One region of the Arthrobacter sp. Y3223151 genome, then DNA from elsewhere that is predicted to be linked to it. Evidence: predicted binding sites of a transcription regulator. Region 1 holds the regulator's gene; each other region holds the start of a gene.

Region 1 (4,129 bases):
CCATCGTCTCCACCGCAACGTTGGCGCTGCAATCGCAGATCGTCAAGCGGGATCTGCCCCGGCTGTTGGAGGCCGTCGCCGACGAGCTTCCCAGGCCGCTGGACGTCGCTTTGCTCAAGGGCAGGAACAATTACCTCTGCCTGCACAAGCTCGCGGGCGGCTTTCCGGACGAGGACGCGCCGGCGGCACTGTTCAGCCTCGGCGAGGACGCGGTTCCGCATCCTGCTCCGGCCGGCGCAGGGTCCGCTTCCGGCGCCTCGGGCGCGCTGGGCAAGGAAGTCGTGCGCCTGCGCGAGTGGGCACAGGAGACCGAAACCGGGGACCGGGATGAACTGGTGCCCGGTGTCAGCGACCGGGCCTGGCGGCAGGTCTCCGTCGGCTCGATGGAATGCTTGGGCGCCCAGAAGTGTCCCCTGGCCGCCGAGTGCTTCAGCGAACTGGCCCGGGGCCGCGCGGCAGAGGCTGACATCGTGATCACGAACCACGCCATGCTGGCCATCAACGCCTTCGAGGGCGTCGCGGTACTCCCGGACTATGACGTGGTGGTCATCGACGAGGCCCATGAGCTGCAGGACCGGGTCACCAGCGCCGTCGCGGGGCAACTCTCCGCCGCCATGGTGCGTACCGCCGCCTCGACGGCGCGCAAACACACGGGGATCAGCGTGGAGCCTTTGAACTCCGCCGCCGACGCCCTAGAGGACGTCCTGCAGTCGGTGCCGACCGGCTTGTTGGCGGTTGGCCTCCGCGAGGAGCATGAGCTGGTGCTCGCGCAGGTACGGGAAGCGGCCCGCGCGGCGCTCTCCGACTCCAAGCCCGAGGGTGCGGGGGCAGCGGACGGCGGACGGCAGATGGCGCGCTCACGGCTTTCGGCCGTGCTGGAGCTGGCTGAACGGCTGCTGTCCGCACCGGACTCCCGGGAGGTCATCTGGGCGACCCGTCCCAGCACCTATGGCGAGACCGGCGACTACGCCGCCAATGACGACCAGCCGGCAACGCTGAACATAGCACCGCTCTCGGTGGCGTCCCGGCTGCGTGAGGGCCTGTTCGACGAACATACCGTTGTGCTGACATCGGCGACGTTGTCGGTCGGGGGAACCTTCGACGCCGTCGCCGGGTCGCTCGGACTGCTCGGAGCCGGCGCGCCCGCCTATTCCAGCGTGGACGTGGGCAGCCCCTTCGATTACCCCAGGCAGGGCGTGCTCTACGTGGCGTCGCATCTACCGAAGCCGGGCCGGGGCACCAGCCCGGAACAGCTCGATGAACTCGAGGAGCTGCTGCTGGCCTCGCGCGGCGGCGCCCTGGGCCTGTTCTCCTCGCGGCGTGCGGCAGAAGAAGCCGCGGCCGAAATGCGCGTGCGCACCGACCTGCCCATCCTGTGCCAGGGCGAATCGTCGATGGGCGCGCTGGTCCGCCAATTCGCCGAAGAACCCGACACCTGCCTGTTCGGCACGATGACGCTCTGGCAGGGCGTCGACGTACCCGGCACAGCGTGCCGGCTCGTGGTCATCGACCGGATCCCGTTCCCCCGGCCGGACGACCCGCTCACGACTGCCCGGACCCGGTCCGTGGCGCAGGCCGGCGGAAACGGTTTCATGACCGTCTCGGCGACCCACGCGGCCGTGCGGCTGGCCCAGGGAGCCGGCAGGCTGATCCGCGCCTCCAACGACCGCGGGGTGGTGGCCGTCTTGGACTCCCGGCTGGCGACAGCGCGCTACGGGAACTTCCTCCGCAGCGCCCTGCCGCCCTTCTGGAGTACCAAGGACGGCGCCACGGCCCGCCAGATCTTGGAAAGGCTGGCGTCGGCCGCAGCCTGAACGTGCTGTGGGGACAGGCCCATCCCGGAGCGAGCGGGGCCCACCCGGCCGGGAACCGCCCGTGCGCGCAGGGATCCCGGGGTGGCGGCAGCGGGGGACCGGGAGACGAGGGCGCGTCAGAGGGCCCGCATCACCGAGACAACCTTGCCCATGATGGTTGCGTGGTCGCCCAGAATGGGTTCGTACTGGGTATTCTGCGGCAGCAGCCAGGTGTGGCCGTCGCGCTGCCGGAAGGTCTTGACCGTTGCTTCGTCGTCGAGCAGTGCCGCCACGATGTCGCCGTTCTCGGCCGTGTGCTGCTGGCGCACCACGACCCAGTCGCCGTCACAGATGGCCGCATCGATCATGGAATCGCCCGAGACCCTGAGCATGAACAACTCGCCGTGTCCCACCAGTTGCCGCGGCAGGGGCATGACGTCCTCGACCGCCTGGTCCGCCAGGATAGGCCCGCCCGCTGCGATCCGTCCCACCAGCGGCACCATCGCCGTGTCGGATGACGTGGTCAGCTCGGATACTGCGACGCCGCTGGAGCTGCGCAGCTGTTGCGGTTCATCGACTCCGACGATTTCCACACCCCCGTGCTCGAGTTTCAGCGGGGTCAGGATTTCCATGGCACGGGGACGCTTGGGGTCGCGCCTGATGTAGCCCATCTTCTCGAGCTGGGCCAACTGGTGCGTGACGCTGGACAGGCTTGCCAGACCGACGGTGTCACCGATCTCGCGCATGGACGGAGGGTATCCGTGGGACATGACGGAGCGCTGGATCGTTTCCAGGATCTTCTTCTGCCGCGGCGTCAGGCTGCGTCCCACTTTGACGGGCCGGCCGCGTCGCTTCGCTCCGGCAGTGGTGGTGGTCTCTTCCGACATGTCCGGCCCCGGTCTCCCCGTAGTGGTCCCTGCGCCGGCGCCGTAGCGGAACCGCACATGGGCTGTTGTCTCAACTGTTTTGTCGGTGGCGGCTGATGCACTGCTCTTACTGCCGCTCGACGCTTACAACGCTAGGCGAGGCGGTAGCGAATTTCAAACATTTGTTCGACTGAGTCTCGACAATGTTCGATCACCAGTGCTAAAACTGTAAGAGACGCATTCGAAGATACGTTCGAATACGGTCGCACAACGATCGAAACCAGCCGAAATAGATCGAATATCGGAAAGGTGGCACCATGTCCGCCCAGCTCGCACCGCAGCCCGCCGGCGTTCGCACCAGCACAGGCCTGCGGCTGACCCGCCGGGGCCGTTTGTTGCTGATCGGCCTGCCGCTGATGCTCGCCGCGGCCGCAGCCCTGACCCTGATCGGTTTCTTCACGGCTCCGGCAATGGCCGCCGCCGGGGGGCTGGGACCGGGGCCGGCAGCAACTGTCACGGTCGGCAGCGGCCAGACACTGTGGGACATAGCAGTGCAGTCCGCCCCGGACCGCAACCCTCACGATGTCATTTTCGAGATCGCGCAATTGAACGGCCTGCAGGGGGACATCGTCCACTCCGGACAGCAGCTGCTGGTCCCGTCGGCGCCCTGAGACCAGCCGTAATATGAGCTGCTTCGGCCCGCCCGATTCCTGCCCCGGGCGGGCCGAAGCTTAAACTGGACCGGTGAGTGAGCAGTTAGAACGCCTGAACCGCCTGCCGTTGCGGGAAAATCTCCGGGGCTTGGAGCCCTATGGTGCGCCCCAGCTGGAGGTTCCCGTCCTCCTGAACGTCAACGAAAACACCCATGGCCTCCCCGATGCTGTCCGCCAGGCCATCGTCTCGGCCGTCAGTGAGGCGGCCGCGGGCCTGAACCGGTATCCGGACCGCGAGTTCACGAAGCTGAGGACGGCGCTGGCCAGCTACTTGGGGCACGGCCTCACCGCAGAGAACATCTGGGCCGCCAACGGATCGAACGAAGTCCTGCAGCAAATCCTCCAGGCCTTCGGCGGCCCCGGCCGCACCCTGTTGAGCTTCCCGCCCACCTATTCCATGTACCCGCTGCTGGCCAGCGGAACGGACACGGATTATGTGGCTGTTCCGCGGGGGGCGGACTTCACGTTGTCCCCGGACGCCGCCGCCGCTGCCGTGGCCGACTCCGCGGCAAATGTGGTCGTTCTTTGCTCCCCGAACAACCCGACGGGCACCGCCCTGGGCCTTGAAGTCGTGGAGGCGGCGTATGCAGCGGGGGAGGCCTCCAAGGCCATCGTGATCGTGGACGAGGCCTACGCCGAGTTCGCCCACGAAGGAACGCCGAGCGCGCTGACGCTGTTGCCGGGGCGGGAGCGACTCATTGTTTCCCGGACCATGAGCAAGGCCTTCGCGCTGGCAGGCGCCAGGGTCGGGTACCTC
Region 2 (4,129 bases), on a different contig from region 1:
ACCTCCGTGGACACAGCCCAAATCGGTGCCGATCTCGCCGATGCACTGAACTACATCCACGATCAGGGTGTGATCCACCGTGACGTGAAGCCGGCCAATATCCTGTTGGCCAACGGCAGCCCGAACGACACCCGGCACCACCCCAAACTTTCTGACTTCGGCATCGCCCGGATGGTCGAATCCAGCATGGCCACTGCCCAGGGCGCGACCATCGGAACGGCGAACTACCTCAGCCCGGAACAGGCCGTCGGCGAAAAAGTTACCGGCGCCAGCGATGTTTACTCGTTGGCCCTGGTGCTCTTCGAGTGCCTTACCCAGCGCAAGGCCTTCCCGGGGACACCTATGGAGGCAGCGGTCGCCCGCCTGCTGCGGGACCCGGAGATGCCAGCATCGATGGATCCCGAATGGGCGGACCTGCTGACCCGGATGACCCGCCGTGACCCGGAGGCTCGTCCTACCGCCCACGAGGTGGCCCTGAGGCTGCGGAACCTGGCCGAAGGGCCGCTGCCCGACCAAATTGTGGCCTCCGCCTCCGTGCTCCCCTCCCCTGCAGCACTGGTGAACGGTGTGATCGGATCGGACACGGCCGGGGCACCCGAAGAGCGTACCGGTGGGCACATCACCGGGAACGTGGCAATCCCCGCGCCGCCGAACCGCGCCCCCAGCGTCGGTTAGCACCGCGCTCCCAGCGTGGGGTAACCACGCTCTCAGCGAGGGTTGAACAAGGCTCCCAGCGTGGGGTAACCACGCTCTCAGCGAGGGTGAAACCGGATCCCCGTGGGTTGAGCTGGCCCCGCTGCAGGGCTCAAGCTGTCATGTTGCAGCTTGGAGTGGTTGGGGTGGGATGTGGGTATGCCAGTAGGAGTTGCGCAGCGGTTTGCGGCGCGGGTCGATGTAGTCCGGCGGGGTGAACCAGGGGATGCCGTCGACGACGTTGATCTGCCAGTTGCCTTGCTCGATCAGGTCGTGGTGGAGCAGGCACAGGCACACCCCGTTGTTGACGTCGGTGCGGCCGCCGGCCCACCAGGGGATGATGTGGTGCGCTTCGGTCCAGAACGCGGGCATGCTGCACCCCGGGAAGGCGCAGCCCTTGTCCCGGGCGACCAGTGCCCGGCGGATGGCGCGGTTGAAGAACCGTTGCGACCGGCCCAAATCCAGGATCTCGCCCTCGGATCCGAGGACGGCCGGGATGATCTCGGCGTCGCAGGCCATGCGCCGGACCGTGGTGGCCGAGACCGGGCCGTTGAAGACCGCGCTGCCGCCGCCGGAGAGCAGTCCGGCCAGTTGGTCGTATCCGGTGGTGACGATCACCTGGGTGCGGTGCCCGCCCGAGTCCGGAAGCCTGCCGGTGTTCAGCGCGATCCGGCAGGCCCCGACCAGGCCCGCGAGCAGCTTCTGCGCCCGGGTGGCCTCATCCATCGCCTCCACCACGGCCGGATCCACACCGGCGAAACTATCGCTGCCGGCTTCGGCCCCGGAGGACAGATCGCCCCTCACGCCGGTTATGTCGCCGCGGTCAGCCTCAGCGGCACCGGCTCCGCCCCTGCCTACCTCCGTGGTACCGGCGCTGGGACCGGTGCCTGTTCCGGTTCCGGTTCCGGGAACATCATGGTTACCGCCGCCGTTGGCCGTGCCGGCGACCGTGGTTCCGCCGCCTGCGGTGTGGGACTCCCCAGAACCGGCCGGGCCCGCGTCGGACGGGCTGTCGGCGGCAGGGTCGGTGGCGGCGGTTTCGATGGCGTCGGGGCGGATCCGCGGGTTGGCGGCGCTGTTCATCACGGTGGCGAGGGCTTCGTACTGGGCGTCGGTGGTGTTGATGACGAACTGGTGCAGCCCGCGGCGCCGGCCGCGGTAGAACATGCCCTGCCGGGCCCGCAGTTCCTCCTCGGACGGTTCGGCACCGTCCTGGTCGACAGCGGTTTCCCACGTCCTGGCCACCATCACCAGGGTGTCCGCATCGGCGTCCACGGCCTGCCGGACCAGCGACGCTTCCATCGCCTGCAACGCCTCCGGAGTGCCGGCGTGGCGGGCCCGGTCCAGGGAATCAACCACCAGCGCCGCGGCCTGGCCGCTGACCTCCCCGCCGGCCATGGCCTCGGCCAAGACCGGCAACGCCGGCGCACCCGGTTCCCCGTCCAACCGCACCGGCGCGGTGATCGCCTTGCCGACCCGCAGCCGGCGCCGCGCCTCGACAATCCCGACCCCCAACCGGGAGCGCAGATACTCCGCCGTGTTCGCGAACTCCGTCTTGCGGCGGCGCCGCACCTGCTGCGACCCGGACCCCTCCGGGGCAGCGGCGTCCGCGCCGCCGGTGCTGATCGCCGCCGCCGGGTCCGCCCACTCCCCCGCCCCCTCCGTCCCCGAAGCTGCGTCACCGGGCTCTGCGCCGGCGGCGGCGCTTGCTCCGAGTCCTGCCGTCGAGTGTTCCCCGTTGGCGGCGATGTCCGCCCGCTCCACCGCGTGGGCGCCGACCGCCTGCAGGAACTCCACGAGCTTCGAAACGCCCTCGACCGCCGCCACTGTGTTGGCCAGGTCCCGGGTAGACAGGGACACCGCCTCGGCCGGTAAGCGGTCGGCGGCATCCTGCAGCAGGACAAACGCCTGGACCAGAGATGCTTCGATCTCCCCGGTGCGGTCCAACGGTGCAAGAGCCATACCACAATTTTATTCGTACACACATTCGATAGCCATCAAAAGGCCTCATTGTGTAGGAATAGTGGCACGGCATTTTGAGACCCGGTTAGGGAAAACCTGCCAACCGGGAATCGGCGTGCGCCCCGACTGCGAGGAGCGCTGATTACTGCGGCGCCAACCAAGGCGCGCGGCACAGCCACCAACTACCGAGAGTCCGCCGACCAACAACAAACCCACGTACCTTGACGTGGCTCTCGCCACAGGCCATGATGGATCATATACGATTTCGTACTTCACAGGAGGATGCTTTGTCCGAAGCCAACGTCACCCAGTCCGCGGGCACGCTGCAAACGGTGGATACCCAGATCCTGGAGGACGCCGGCAAGGTGCTGGCCGTACACCTGTCCTACAACTCCCGGGCGGCACAGCGCGGACGGGTTCCGGCGCACCCCTCCTACTTCATGAAGGCTTCCTCCTCGCTGGCCCTCTCGGGCGGCACCGTGGAGCGCCCCGCGGGCACCGAACTGCTGGCCTTCGAGGGCGAGATTGCCCTGATCATCGGCAAGCCTGCCCGCCGCATCAGCATCGAAGAAGCCTGGGACCATGTGGGCCACGTGACCGCCAGCAACGACCTGGGCGTCTACGACATCAAGTACGCGGACAAGGGCTCCAATGTCCGCTCCAAGTCCGGCGACGGCTTTACGCCGATCGGCCCGGCCCTGCTGCCCGCGGCGTCGGTCAACCCGGACGCCCTCCGGATCCGCACCTGGGTCAACGGCGAGGTGGTCCAGGACGACACCACCGCGGGCCTGATCTTCTCCTTCGCCCGGATTGTCGCCGACCTCTCGCAACTGATGACGCTGCACCCGGGGGACGTCATCCTCACCGGAACTCCGGCCGGCTCCTCCGTGATCGTGCCGGGCGACGTCGTCGAGGTCGAGGTCTCCGACGAAGCCGCCGGGCTGAGCACCGGCCGCCTCTCGACCACGGTCACCCAGGGCGATGCGGAATTCGCGTCCTTCGGCAACACCCCCAAGATCACCGACACCGACCGAATCGATGCCTTCGGCAGCGAGGAAGCGGCCGGGCTGGCGCCGGCAATCACCGGCAAGTCCGCGCTGACCGAGGACGTCAAGGCCAAGCTGCTGTCGGTCGCCACCGCCACCATCTCCGGCGCGCTGCGGAAGCGCGGGCTGAACAATGTCAGCGTCGACGGACTGCTGGCCACCAAGCCGGGCCAGAAGGTCATCGGCACCGCCCGTACCCTGCGCTACGTACCCAACCGCGAGGACCTGTTCAAGTCACACGGCGGCGGTTACAACGCGCAGAAGCGCATCATCGACGCGCTTGGCCCGGGCGAGATCCTGGTCATGGAGGCCCGGGGCGAGAAGGGCTCCGGAACCCTCGGCGACATCCTCGCCCTGCGCTCCCAAGTGCGCGGCGCCGAGGCCATCATTACCGACGGCGGCGTCCGCGACCTTTCCGAGGTCGCAGC
Region 3 (4,129 bases), on a different contig from region 1:
GGCGGTCTTCGTGCCGGTCTGGGTCACGCTGGTTTACTGCCCGCTGGCCTTCATGGTCTGGGGCGGCGGATTGCTGGGCGCCGAGGGGGTCATCGGTGCCTGGGCGGGCGAGGCGATCGATTTCGCCGGCGGCACGGTGGTGCACATTAATGCCGGTGTCGCCGGCCTGATCTTGGCCCTGATCTTGGGCAAGCGCAAGGGCTTCGGCAAGGACCCGGCACAGCGCCCGCACAACATCCCGCTGGTGATGATCGGCGCCGCGATGCTGTGGTTCGGCTGGTTCGGATTTAACGGGGGAGCGGCGGGCACGGCGGAGGAAGCCGGCCTGATCTGGGTCAACACCATGGCCGCCCCGGCAGCCGCCATCGTGGGCTGGCTGGTGACCGAGCGTCTCCGCGACGGCCGTCCCACGTCCCTCGGGGCGGCTTCGGGCGTGGTCGCTGGGCTGGTGGCCATCACCCCGGCCTGCGCCAACGTTTCCCCCCTGGGGGCGTTGGGCCTGGGCCTGGTGGCCGGAGTGCTGGCCGCGCTGGCGGTGGGGCTGAAGTACAGGCTGGGCTACGACGACTCGCTCGATGTGGTGGGCGTCCACCTGGTGGCCGGCCTGGTCGGAACGCTGGCCCTGGGCTTCATCGCCCTGCCGGCCGAGGGTGCAGGCGCCGGCCTTTTCTACGGCGGTGGCGTCGCCCAGCTGGGGGCGCAGGCGGTGGCGGCGGCGGTCTCCATGGTGTTCTGTGGCGTGATGACCCTGATCATCGGCTTGGCGATCCACAAGACCCTTGGCTTCCGGGTGACCGCAGAGGATGAGGTCGCCGGCGTGGACCTCGCCCAGCACGCCGAATCCGCCTACGAATTCGGCGGCCTGGGCACCGGCGGAACATTCATCCCGCACCCGGCAACCGACCCTAGTGCCCGCAGCACGATCAAGGAAGAGGTCAACGCATGAAACTGGTCACCGCAATCATCCGGCCTGAAAAGCTGGAGGCAGTCCGCAACAGCTTGGAAAGCTACGGGGTCCAAGGGCTGACCGTGAGTGAGGCCAGCGGGTACGGGCGGCAGCGCGGCCACACCGAGGTCTACCGCGGCGCCGAATACACGGTGGACCTGCTGCCCAAGGTCCGCGTCGAGGTCCTGGTAGGGGACGACCTGGCCGACGACATCGTCGACGTCCTCGTGGCCACGGCCAACACCGGGCGCGCGGGTGACGGCAAGGTCTGGCTGGTGGATGTGCGGGAAGCGGTCCGTGTCCGCACCGGCGAACGCGGCGAGGCTGCCATTTAGGACGGGAACCTTCGGCTGATTCCCACGACCCGGTTGTTCCGGCCGCCCCTGCGGCGTCCGGAGCAACCGGGTCTTCCCGTGGGCGGGTGTGCACGAGCGGTGCCTGCGGCGTGCCGCGGTTTCTTCGGTTAGAGGTGGGCTGGTTTCCCCTCCCGACTTGTCCTGCACCGGCATGGACGGTTCCGCGTTCAGCCGTCCGCCTGATGAGTTGTCCTGCACCGGGAAGGACGGTCCTCCCTTCAGCCGCTAGCCTGCTGAGTTGTCCTCCACAGGCAGGTGTCGAGGGCAGGTTATGCACTTTCCTCGAAGACCCGTTCTACCCGCGGCGCGGGCTGCGTAGCGTTGAAGTATGGCAGCGGAACCGTTCGACGAGGCGCAGGAGCCGGAGGAATCCTCCGGTACCCCTGCCGCGCCCGAGGATGGTTCCGCCGAGCCGGTACCGGTGCCGCGGGGCTGGGCGGACGATTGGCAGGACTTGGGACCGGCGGAACTGGCAGGCCTGCTCGCCGGCACGGACCCCGCGACGCTGGACGACTGGTCGACCCTCGACTACCTCCAGGCGGTGCGCAAACACGAGGCCTGGACCCAGTCCCGCAGGCTGCGGGCCGTGCACCGCCTGGCGGTGCTCCGCCCGGCCACCGGACCCGACGCCGGGGCACCGGACGGGATCTGCCGGCACGCCGACGCCGAGCTCGCACCCGTCCTGGCCCTGCCCCGCCAACGCGCGGCCGCGGAACTGGCCGACGCACACCAGATCGCCACCTGCCTGCCCGCCACCCTCGCCGCCCTCGGCAACGGCGACCTCGACCTGCCCCGCGCCACCGCCATCGCCCGCAAAGGCGCCGACCTGCCGCCCGAGGTCCTGACCGGTTACGAAGCCCGCGTTGTTCCCGGCGCCGGGACCATCACGCTGGAATCCGTCCAGGCCCGGGCCCGAACCGTCCGCGACCGGCTGCACCCCGAACCCCTCGAGACCCGGCACCGGGCCGCGATGGAGCGCCGCACCGTTCACTACCAGCCCCAGGACGACGGGATGGCCGAACTCTACATCCGCACCAGCGCCGACAAAGCCCTGCTCGCCTACAACCTGATGCAGGCCCATGCCCGCAAACTCCAAACCGTCGAGGAGACCCGAACGCTGGGCCAGCTCCGCGCCGACGTCTTTACCGACATGCTCCTGCGCTACCCAGGCCACGCCTACCAGCCCGCCACAGCCACCGCCACACCAACCGGACCCGCCGCCGGCGACACAGCCGCCACCCAGACGGCACCTGACAACGACGAGGCAGCGGCCGACAACGAAGCAGCAGCCGGTTCGCGAGCAGCACCCCGTTCCGGAATTGCGGCCGGACCCGGGGCCGCCCCCGGCGCCGCAACGAACACAACGACATCGGCAACGGCAGCCGCTCCCGCAGCGGCAGCCACAGGCGCTCCACCGGGTACGGAACGGCAAGGTCCCTGCACCTGCGGGGGCGGGAACGTGACCGCCTCCGTCGCCGTCACCGCGCCCCTTGCAACCTTGCTCCGGCTCGCCGAAGAACCCGGTGACCTGACCGGGTACGGGCCCATCCCGCCGGGCATGACCCGCGACCTTGCCGCGCTGGCGAAGTCCTGGTTGATCGTGCTCACCGATGACTATGGCAAGGCAGCCGCCGTCGCCAAAGACTTGCGCCACCCGCCCGAATGGCTCAAACGCCTCGTCCGGCTACGCGACCGCCACTGCCGCGACTTCGGTTGTACCGTCCCGGCGGACCAATGCGAGATCGACCATACGATCGCCTGGCAAACAGTCCTGGAAAATCTCAGTGCCAGGTGCAAACCCGGGCACAAAACCAAACACAACGGCGGCGGAACCGTCAGACAGGATCCCGACGGGACCCTGCACTTCACGACCCGCTCCGGCCACACCCACACCACCACCCCCGACGAAGGGTGGACACTCACGCTCCCCTCGGCACCCAGCGGCGGAGCCACGGAAAGCCCGGGCAACGGGGCAAACAGTACCCGGGACGACACCGGCGACACCCACGACACCGGCGGCGACGGCGGCGATGGCGGCGACACCGGCGGCGGCGATGGAGCCACGGACGGCCCATGGGACAACACCCCGCCACCGTTCTAGACACCCGCCACCGTTCTAGACACCCGCCACCGTTCTAGGCATTTGGAGGCCTAGAGTTCCGTCAGGGGAGTGGTCTGTCGCTTCGGGATGTATCCCAGCCGGACGGACCGTTGCTGCCCGCTTCGTACTCTTCCAAAGGCACTTCGTCTTTTTCCCAGGCCTTCAGCACGGGCTCGACTATCCGCCAGCACTCCTCGGCGGTGTCCCCCCGAACGGACAGGAGCGGGTCGCCACGCAGCACGCCTTCCAACACTTCGCCGTAGGGCAACAGGTCGGCCGAGTGCAGGTCAGCGCTCATGACCGCCCGGTCCAGAGTGAAGATGTCGCCCGGGCCGTTCACGTCGATCTCCAGTTGGAGGGTTTCCGGTCCGAGCCCAATCCGCAGCCGGGTCGGGGCGTCGATGCCCTTGAAGCCCGTGGGCAGGTGGTTGACCGGCCTGAAGGTGACGATCACTTCCTTCTGCGGCTTGCCCAAAGCCTTGCCCGAGCGGAGGATGAACGGCACACCGGACCACCGGGAGTTGTTGATCGAGACTTCCACCTCGGCCAAGGTTTCGGTCTTCTTGGCCGGGTCCACGCCCGGTTCGGCGGCATAGTCCGGAATGTCGCGGTCGCCGATCCTGCCGGCGGTGTAGCGGGCACGCCGCGTGCTCTTGGCGAAATCCGGGCTGACGCTGCTGGCGCGCAAGACGCTGCCGATATGGTCGCGCAGGTCCCGCTCCTTGA

Evidence for each region. Region 1 encodes LexA, which represses DNA repair genes until DNA is damaged. Its sites were predicted from a motif close to TCGAACANNTGTTCGA; they were not measured.
Region 2: the regulator LexA is predicted to act here: its motif matches at 2,669-2,684, upstream of AC5RUP_RS12535 (HNH endonuclease signature motif containing protein).
Region 3: the regulator LexA is predicted to act here: its motif matches at 1,585-1,600, upstream of AC5RUP_RS11925 (DUF222 domain-containing protein).

What each region holds. Positions count from the first base shown of each region.
Region 1 is NZ_JBNHGI010000016.1:26,167-30,295, forward strand. Features, by position in the region: gene AC5RUP_RS16015 (ATP-dependent DNA helicase) at 1-1,814, shown strand, start outside; gene lexA (transcriptional repressor LexA) at 1,931-2,680, opposite strand; gene AC5RUP_RS16025 (LysM peptidoglycan-binding domain-containing protein) at 2,977-3,330, shown strand; gene AC5RUP_RS16030 (histidinol-phosphate transaminase) at 3,404-4,129, shown strand, end outside.
Region 2 is NZ_JBNHGI010000008.1:139,695-143,823, forward strand. Features, by position in the region: gene AC5RUP_RS12530 (serine/threonine-protein kinase) at 1-675, shown strand, start outside; gene AC5RUP_RS12535 (HNH endonuclease signature motif containing protein) at 814-2,655, opposite strand; gene AC5RUP_RS12540 (fumarylacetoacetate hydrolase family protein) at 2,979-4,129, shown strand, end outside.
Region 3 is NZ_JBNHGI010000008.1:5,404-9,532, reverse strand. Features, by position in the region: gene AC5RUP_RS11935 (ammonium transporter) at 1-946, shown strand, start outside; gene AC5RUP_RS11930 (P-II family nitrogen regulator) at 943-1,281, shown strand; gene AC5RUP_RS11925 (DUF222 domain-containing protein) at 1,631-3,403, shown strand; gene AC5RUP_RS11920 (glucose-6-phosphate dehydrogenase) at 3,465-4,129, opposite strand, start outside.